Regions from separate parts of the Oceanobacillus sp. FSL K6-3682 genome, predicted to be linked through region 2. Evidence: a T-box and tRNA genes for the amino acid it is inferred to sense, from the RefSeq annotation. Region 2 holds a T-box; the other holds one or more tRNA genes.
The links. A T-box is a leader RNA that pairs with one kind of tRNA and senses whether it is charged. The one in region 2 lies ahead of serS (serine--tRNA ligase), so its partner is inferred to be a tRNA-Ser.
Positions count from the first base shown of each region.

Region 1: it has a tRNA-Ser gene. The T-box ahead of serS (serine--tRNA ligase) is inferred to sense a tRNA for this amino acid. The anticodon was not compared.

Region 1 covers NZ_CP150263.1:2,748,461-2,752,670, forward strand. The annotation lists gene MHH51_RS13740 (MFS transporter) at 1-1,278, opposite strand; gene sodA (superoxide dismutase SodA) at 1,380-1,991, opposite strand; tRNA gene MHH51_RS13750 (tRNA-Phe) at 2,290-2,362, opposite strand; tRNA gene MHH51_RS13755 (tRNA-Ser) at 2,417-2,509, opposite strand; tRNA gene MHH51_RS13760 (tRNA-Ile) at 2,522-2,598, opposite strand; tRNA gene MHH51_RS13765 (tRNA-His) at 2,614-2,689, opposite strand; tRNA gene MHH51_RS13770 (tRNA-Met) at 2,717-2,793, opposite strand; tRNA gene MHH51_RS13775 (tRNA-Asn) at 2,795-2,869, opposite strand; gene MHH51_RS13780 (Na/Pi cotransporter family protein) at 3,153-4,210, opposite strand, start outside.
Region 2 covers NZ_CP150263.1:12,909-17,118, forward strand. The annotation lists gene guaB (IMP dehydrogenase) at 1-26, shown strand, start outside; gene MHH51_RS00050 (serine hydrolase) at 298-1,635, shown strand; T-box leader at 1,703-1,933, shown strand; gene serS (serine--tRNA ligase) at 2,000-3,277, shown strand; tRNA gene MHH51_RS00060 (tRNA-Ser) at 3,381-3,473, shown strand; gene MHH51_RS00065 (GTP pyrophosphokinase family protein) at 3,554-4,210, opposite strand, start outside.

The DNA.
Region 1 (4,210 bases), 2.1 Mb from region 2:
TTAACGACTTTTTTCGTCCGTGAAATCTTCTTTTAATGCTATTTTTTGTTTTTTTGTTGGCCCGATAAAAATATTTCGGATACAAAAATAAATAATCGCATGCCCTGCACCAAAAATAATCAGTAATATTGGAATAATCATATCATGCGGAAATAGAAACATCCCGAATATAAATACCATAATCGAAACGATTCTGCCTAAGTTTAAATAAATTTCCCGGACAACAATGTACTCCACCCGTCTTTCTTCTACCATACGGGCTCTGCCAATCACATCATAGGTAAGTGATTCATACGGTACAGTTAAAATGGGAAATGCAATTCCAATAATTACTGCATATATAATTAACCAGAAAAGGCTCATTTCAAAAATAATAATAAAGATAGAGGTGAACAGCAGAATGCCGCCAAACAAAATTGCTTTTTTTCTTAAAGACGGCTTAATCCATTTTAAGGCGACAAAATAAAAGACGATCGATAAGCCTGAAAGAAATAAATTAAAAACTCCTAACACAAGCTCACTGTTTGTAACAAGGAAAATCCAAATGGTAATATAAAAACCATATATCCCTTCCCTTAGCCCCTGGAAAAAATGAGCATGTAATATACGCTTCCAATTTTTATTTCTCTTTCTTTCATTTATAACAGCAGCTAAAGCAAAGCTCCCTCTGCTCCCCTTACGTATGATGAAAAAGCTGGCTACAATTGCTGCAATGAATAAGCTTAAGGAAATAATAAAAATAGCAGTATAACCAACATCACCAGCCATTTTTGATATCATCCACCCTGCAAGTAATGGCCCAATCATCCCTGCAAATGACGTTAGTGTGCCTGAAATACCATTAAACCAATCTCTCGTATCTGGTTCTGTAATTTCAAAAGTCAGCAGGTAATAAGCCAGCCAGAAAAAACCATAACCTATTCCCAATAAACAGCCGAGAATAAAATTATAATATGCTGCAAGCTCACCAATCCAAAGAACAAATAAAAAAAAGAAACATAAGAAAAGTATCCCGATTCTTAATATAATGATACGATCTATTTTTTTCGATAATTTCCCTGCATAAATAAACGACAATGCTTGAAATACATAGCTCGCTAAATGATAGTTAGCAATCACAAAAAAGTCGCCGGATTGCTTCCATAAGTACACATTTACAAAAGTATTTGATAAAAAGATCCCGGCTGCATATAAAACTCCAATCAACAGTAGCATCCACAAGTCCCTGTATTCATCTTTTTGGTTTTTGTATCTTCTATATTGCTGATGTAATTGCATAAGAAAACGACTCCTTCTCCTTTTATTTTTAGCGAAGGAATCGTATCTATACAAAAAGCTTGCAGAAGTTTAAATTTCTGCAAGCTTTTTGTAATTATTTATTATTTCGCAGCTTCGTAATTGTTAGCTACTTGATCCCAGTTTACTACATTCCAGAATGCTGAAATGTATTCCGGGCGTTTATTTTGATATTTAAGATAGTATGCATGCTCCCATACATCCAATCCTAATAATGGTGTTTTGCCTTCTGTTAATGGTGAATCCTGGTTTGGTGTGCTTGTGATTTCAAGCTCGCCATTATTTAATACCAGCCATGCCCAGCCAGAACCAAAGCGTCCTGCTGCTGCAGCTGCAAATTCTTCTTTAAATTTGTCTAAAGAACCGAATTTGCTGTTGATTTTATCAGCCAGCTCTCCTGCAGGTTCTCCGCCGCCATTTGGTGACAGTGTCTTCCAGAAAAAGCTATGGTTAGCATGTCCACCGCCATTGTTGCGTACTGCTGTGCGGATGTCTTCAGGAACCGCGTTTAAATCGCTGACAAGCTCTTCTACGGATTTATTTTGCAGATCTTCATGTCCGTCTAGTGCATCATTTAATTTTGTAACGTAGGTGTTGTGATGCTTCGTATGGTGAATATTCATTGTTTCTTTATCGATAGTTGGTTCTAATGCATCGTATGCATAAGGTAATTCTGGTAATTCAAATTTTGCCATGTGTAACTCCTCCTTTAAATAAATGATGTTTTTTTAAGCTCTTCACTTATTAAGGTATCAAAGGAAAGTATTTCTTGCAAATATTTTGCACTCACCTCTATCGTCAATTCCTTATAAAACAACAATTTTAAAAATAGATTATTTCTATTTTTGATTTAAAGAAACTTTTTTGCCTTAAAGAACTGTTATTATCTAACCGGATTTTCTTCACAATCTTAGGCAATGCCTATTTCAACAAAGGAAACAAGAGGATTAAAAAAGAGCATAAAAAAACAAGCCTTAAGCTTGTTTTTAAAGATGGCTCGGGACGGAATCGAACCGCCGACACAAGGATTTTCAGTCCTCTGCTCTACCGACTGAGCTACCAAGCCAAAAAGATGAACTTCCATAGAAAAGCTCTGCATTATTCTTTTATAATATATGTATGGAGGAGGTAGAGGGATTCGAACCCCCGCGCGGTTTGACCCGCCTGTCGGTTTTCAAGACCGATCCCTTCAGCCAGACTTGGGTATACCTCCCGGCAGAATAAATGGTGGACCCTGCAGGACTCGAACCTGCGACCGATCGGTTATGAGCCGATAGCTCTAACCAACTGAGCTAAGGGTCCTTTCACTATTTTTAATGGGGCGACCGGTGGGGATCGAACCCACGTATGCCGGAGCCACAATCCGGTGCGTTAACCACTTCGCCACGACCGCCATGTAATAGTAGTTTATGTATTTTTTTGGTAGCGGCGGAGGGGATCGAACCCCCGACCTCACGGGTATGAACCGTACGCTCTCGCCAGCTGAGCTACACCGCCATGGCTCCACAGGTAGGATTCGAACCTACGACCGATCGGTTAACAGCCGATTGCTCTACCACTGAGCTACTGTGGAATAATGTTTTTTAATTAGCAACAAAATATAATTTATCATGTTATGTAGATTATGTCAACAACTTTTTTTGCGGTGTTGCAAAAGTTTTTATCAGAAGTTGACTGCAAGAATTATAATAGCACGTAATATAACATATTTCAACAAAAACTTTTAAAACTTATATAATTTCTTTTAGTTAATAGTAAATTAAGCTGCTTTTCGTATGAATTCCATTAAATTCATTCATTTAACAAAGACTCTGCCTGAAAAATAAACAGACAGAGTCTTTTATACAAATTAATAATTAATGCTCTTCTAAAACATTTTGTGCAATATTTACAGCATGATCACCAATTCTTTCTAAATTACTTAAAACATCTACAAAAACGATACCTGCTGTTCCATTACAAATCCCCTCATTCATTCGAATGATATGATTTTTACGGAATTTACGTTCCATTTTGTCAATTTGGTCTTCTTTTTGTATAACTTCTAAAGCAGCTTCCTTATCATTCGTTTCTAAGGATTCCACAGCCTGCTTAACTGTCATATAAGTTAAATCGAACATTTTGTTTAAGTCTTCAATAGCTTGCTCCGTCAGCGAAACTTTATTTGACATTTTATAGTCAACCAACTCAACAACATTTTCAAAATGGTCGCCGATCCGTTCAATATCACGGATAGTGCTCATTAATCCGGTATGCTCTACACTCTCAGGTTCTGTTAAGTTGGTAGAAGCAATATCCACTAAATACTCTGTAATCTTACGGTCGAGGTTATTTAGTGCTCCCTCAATTTGCAGAGCCATCTCTGAACTCTTTGGATTTTGTGTAGTGATATAATTATGCGTTTCTTCTAATCCCTGATACGCATATTTCCCCATACGGACCACTTCCAATTTAGCCTGGGCAAGCGCCAGTGAAGAAGACTGCTGAAGAAAAATGGAATCTAAATGCTTTGGCTTATACTCAATAACAACATCATCCCCAGGCACAAGTTTAGTAATCAACCATGCTAAGAAGCCAATGAATGGAAACTGAATAATGGTATTTGCTACATTATAACTGCCATGGGCAAAAGCAATCGTCATTTCCTTATTAAGATTTAATGCCGTCTCTAAATAACTCACAAAATTTGTAAATGGAAACAGAAGTATCATAAAGATAACTGCACCAATCAAGTTAAAAGTTACATGTGTATATGCAGCACGTTTGGCGGCAACAGAAGTTCCAATACTAGCTATAACCGCTGTAATCGTTGTACCGATATTATCACCAAACAATACTGGAATAGCTGCATCTAACTCGATAGCACCCTGTGCAAATAACCCCTGCAAAATACCGATGGTTGCTGTTGAGCTCT
Region 2 (4,210 bases):
AAGCTCCAAACTATTTTGTGCAGTAATGAAATGAATTTTATATGATGACAAATTTGTGTCATACGGTCGTAAAAAAAATAGATAGAGGATGTTGCTCTATCTATTTTTTTATGAATTTTTATGGTAAAATGTGAAGCGTGCTTAGCAGAATACATAGAACTTATCACAGTGCTGCGCTTTTGGGTGAAACAGGTAATTTACAAGCCCTATTTAGTGGAAAAAGAGCGAAAAAAATGTCACTGAATGAAGTTTCGTTTTATGTAAACAAGCTATATTATTAAACGGAGGTACGGAAATGTGAGAAAGTCTATGAATAAATTATTTCTTTTGGTGGCTGCAGCAGCGCTTGTCTTAACATCTTTAGGAACACCAGCCATGTCTGTTTATGCAGATGAATTAGAATTAGAGGCAGAATCGGTTATTTTAGTGGATGCAGAAACGGGTAAAATTTTATATGCGAAAGACCCGGACGTGGCATTGCCTCCTGCTAGCATGACGAAAATAATGACAGAATATCTTGTTTGGGAAGCAATTGAAAATGGGGATATTTCTTGGGATACAACAACACAGATTAGTGATTATGCATATAGTATATCCGCAAATGGCGATTTTTCAGGTGTTGGATTAACACAGCAAAAAGACTATACAGTAAAAGAATTATATGAAGCAATGGCAATCAACTCAGATAATGCTACATCCATTGCATTGGCTGAATTAATTGCAGGATCTGAAAGTGAATTTGTTAAATTGATGAATGAGAAGGGCGAAGAATTAGGTCTTCAGGAATATAAATTTGTCAATTCAACGGGATTAGATAACGAGAGTTTAGGAGATAATTATCCTGAAGGGACCAGCCCTAATGATACAAACTTATTATCATCCCGTGCAGCTGCAATTCTGGCGACAGCTTTGGTGAATGACTACCCGGAAGCTTTGGAAATATCAAGTATACCGAGTACAGAATTTGATGGACAGGAAATTGACAACTGGAATTACATGCTCGATCATGATTCAGTGAACTTAGAACAATACTATTATGAAGGTGTAGACGGCTTGAAAACAGGTCATACTGATCTTGCCGGTTATGCTTTTACAGGAACAGCAGAACGTGATGGAAAACGGCTTATCACGGTTGTTATGAAAACACCGAGTATGGAAAAACGCTTTGAAGAAACGGCAAAGCTGTTAGATTATGGATTTGACCAGTTTGAAACAAAAGAATTGTTTCCTGCAGGATATCAAGAAGAAGGCGAAGAAACAATTCCTGTCGCAAAAGGAAAAGACAAAGAAGTAAATATTGGTATTAATAATGCTATTCAGGTTCCTGTGAAATCAGGTGAGGAAGAGCTTTATCATTTAGAATATACGTTAGATGAAGATAAATTAAATAGTAACGGTGAGCTGGAAGCTCCAATAGAAGCGGATGAAGTAATTGGAACAGTTAACGTTGTCTATGATGGGGAAGAAGAAGATTATGGCTATATTTCAGATGAAGCAAGCCAGGAAAGTTACGAATTAGTTGCTATGGACTCTGTTGAAAAGGCTAATTGGTTTATGCTCACTTTACAATCTATAGGTGATTTCTTCGTAAATATGTTCCAGGGAGCATACAACTGGGTTAAAGGACTTTTTTAATTAATTTCTCCAGAAACCTTGCAACCTGATATGAAATAGCTTATGATATACAATAATTCAAAAAAAACATAATGTGTTGATAGGAACTAGTAGCTGTTTTTCTATCTGTAGAGAGCTAATGGCTGGTGTAAATTAGCGTTAGAATACAGTGAATCCATCCTGGAGCATGCTTATCGAAGTGAGTCAGTCATTGTAAGTAAGCACGGAGATACGACGTTATTCGTATACAAAGCCGAAAGAGTCCATTTGGATTCTTTAACTAGGGTGGCAACGCGGGAAATATACTCTCGTCCCTTTCTATATAAGGGACGGGAGTTTTTTAATGGTTTAAAGAGGAAGTCAAATATACAAGGAGGTAACAATGATGTTAGATATGAAGTATGTACGAAATAACTTTGATGAGGTAAAGAGAAGGCTCGCGCACCGTGGAGAAGATCTCAGTGAATTAGATAAATTTGGTGAGCTGGATGTAAGAAGACGTGAATTAATCGCAGAGACGGAACAGTTAAAGGCAAAGCGTAATGAAGTGTCTAAGGAGATTTCTGTTCTAAAGCGTGAAAAGAAGGATGCTGAAGCAGCTATTGCTTCCATGCGTGAAGTTGGAGATGAAATATCTAAGCTTGATAAAGAATTAAAAGAAATTGAAGAAACCTTAGACCAGATCATGCTTTCTATTCCTAATCTGCCGCATGCGAGCGTTCCTGTCGGAGAAGATGAAGATGATAACGTAGAAGCACGTAAATGGGGCACTGTTCCAGAATTTTCATTTGAAGCACAGCCGCACTGGGATGTTGCTACAAATTTAGATATTTTAGACTTTGAGCGCGCTGCAAAGGTAACAGGAAGCCGTTTTGTTTTCTATAAAGGGTTAGGAGCGAGATTAGAGCGTGCATTATTGAACTTTATGATGGATCTGCATGCGGATAAGCATGGATATCAGGAAATGCTTCCTCCATATATTGTGAACCGGATGAGCATGACCGGCACCGGACAGCTTCCTAAGTTTGAGGAGGACGCATTTAAGCTGGAGGGCTGGGATTATTTTCTGGTACCGACAGCTGAAGTTCCTGTAACGAACTATCATCGTGATGAAATTTTAACAGTAGATGATCTGCCGAAAAAATATGTCGCATTCAGTGCCAGCTTCCGTTCTGAAGCAGGTTCTGCCGGAAGAGATACACGCGGTTTAATCCGTCAGCATCAATTTAATAAAGTCGAGCTCGTGAATTTTGTAAAACCGGAAGATTCTTATGAAACATTAGAAAAGCTGACTGGTGAAGCAGAGAAGGTGTTACAGCTGTTAGAATTACCTTACCGCGTAATGAGTATGTGTACAGGTGATTTAGGCTTTACAGCAGCGAAAAAATACGATATTGAAGTATGGATCCCAAGCCAGGATACGTATCGTGAGATCTCTTCCTGCTCTAATTTTGAAGATTTCCAGGCGCGCCGTGCCGGTATCAGATTCCGCCGTGAAGCAAACGGGAAACCTGAATTTGTTCATACTTTAAATGGTTCTGGTCTTGCATTAGGACGTACAGTAGCAGCAATTTTAGAGAATTATCAACAGGAAGATGGAAGTGTTGTTGTACCGGAAGTACTACGTGCCTATATGGGCGGCGTAGAAGTGATTGGCAAGTAATATTCAAGTGAAAGACACTCTAATTTCGGAGTGACTTTCACTTTTTTTTTGAAAAATGTTGACAAGTAATATTGGTGGGTGGTATAGTAGTTTTTGTGTTCACGGAGGTATACCCAAGTCTGGCTGAAGGGATCGGTCTTGAAAACCGACAGGCGGGTCAAACCGCGCGGGGGTTCGAATCCCTCTACCTCCTCCATTTATAACAAAAATAAATAATGATAAATAAAAACCCGTGGCTTTCGAGCTGCGGGTTTTCTGATATATTCCTACATAGATTTACTCTTTATCTCTTCTCTCCATCAATGATTCCAATAACTGCTTTGGCAGCGGAAAGCGTTTGTTATCCAGCGGCAGAAAGTTGAGCTTGCTCTCTGCATGTTTATCTTCTTTAGCCTCGTTCATTTCCGAATGAAGAAACTCCATCTTCTCATCTAGCTGATTTGCAATATTTGCGCTGGTTGTTAATTCTGCCACCAGGTGTTCCGGTACTTCTCCATCATATTTATAATAAATTTTATGCTCTAAGCTCGCCCAGAAATCCATGGCAACAGTGCGAATCTGTATTTCGATAAATACCTCTTCCTGACGGTCAGAGAAAAAGACAGGAATCGATAAAATCAAATGAAGGCTTTTGTATCCATTTGGTTTTGGATTCTTAATATAATCTTTTATTTCAATAACTTTTATATCCTGCTGACCTTGTATCATTTCACTGATTTTATAAATATCAGAGATAAAGGAGCAGACAATACGGATCCCTGCAATATCCTTGATATAGTTCTTAATCGACCCTTGCGTAATTGGAATATTTTTGCGCTGGCATTTTTGTAAAATACTTTCAGGTGATTTAATGCGTGATTTTAAATGTTCAATCGGATTGTAATCATGAATATGCTCAAATTCTTCCTGAAGGATGTTAAGCTTTGTATTTAT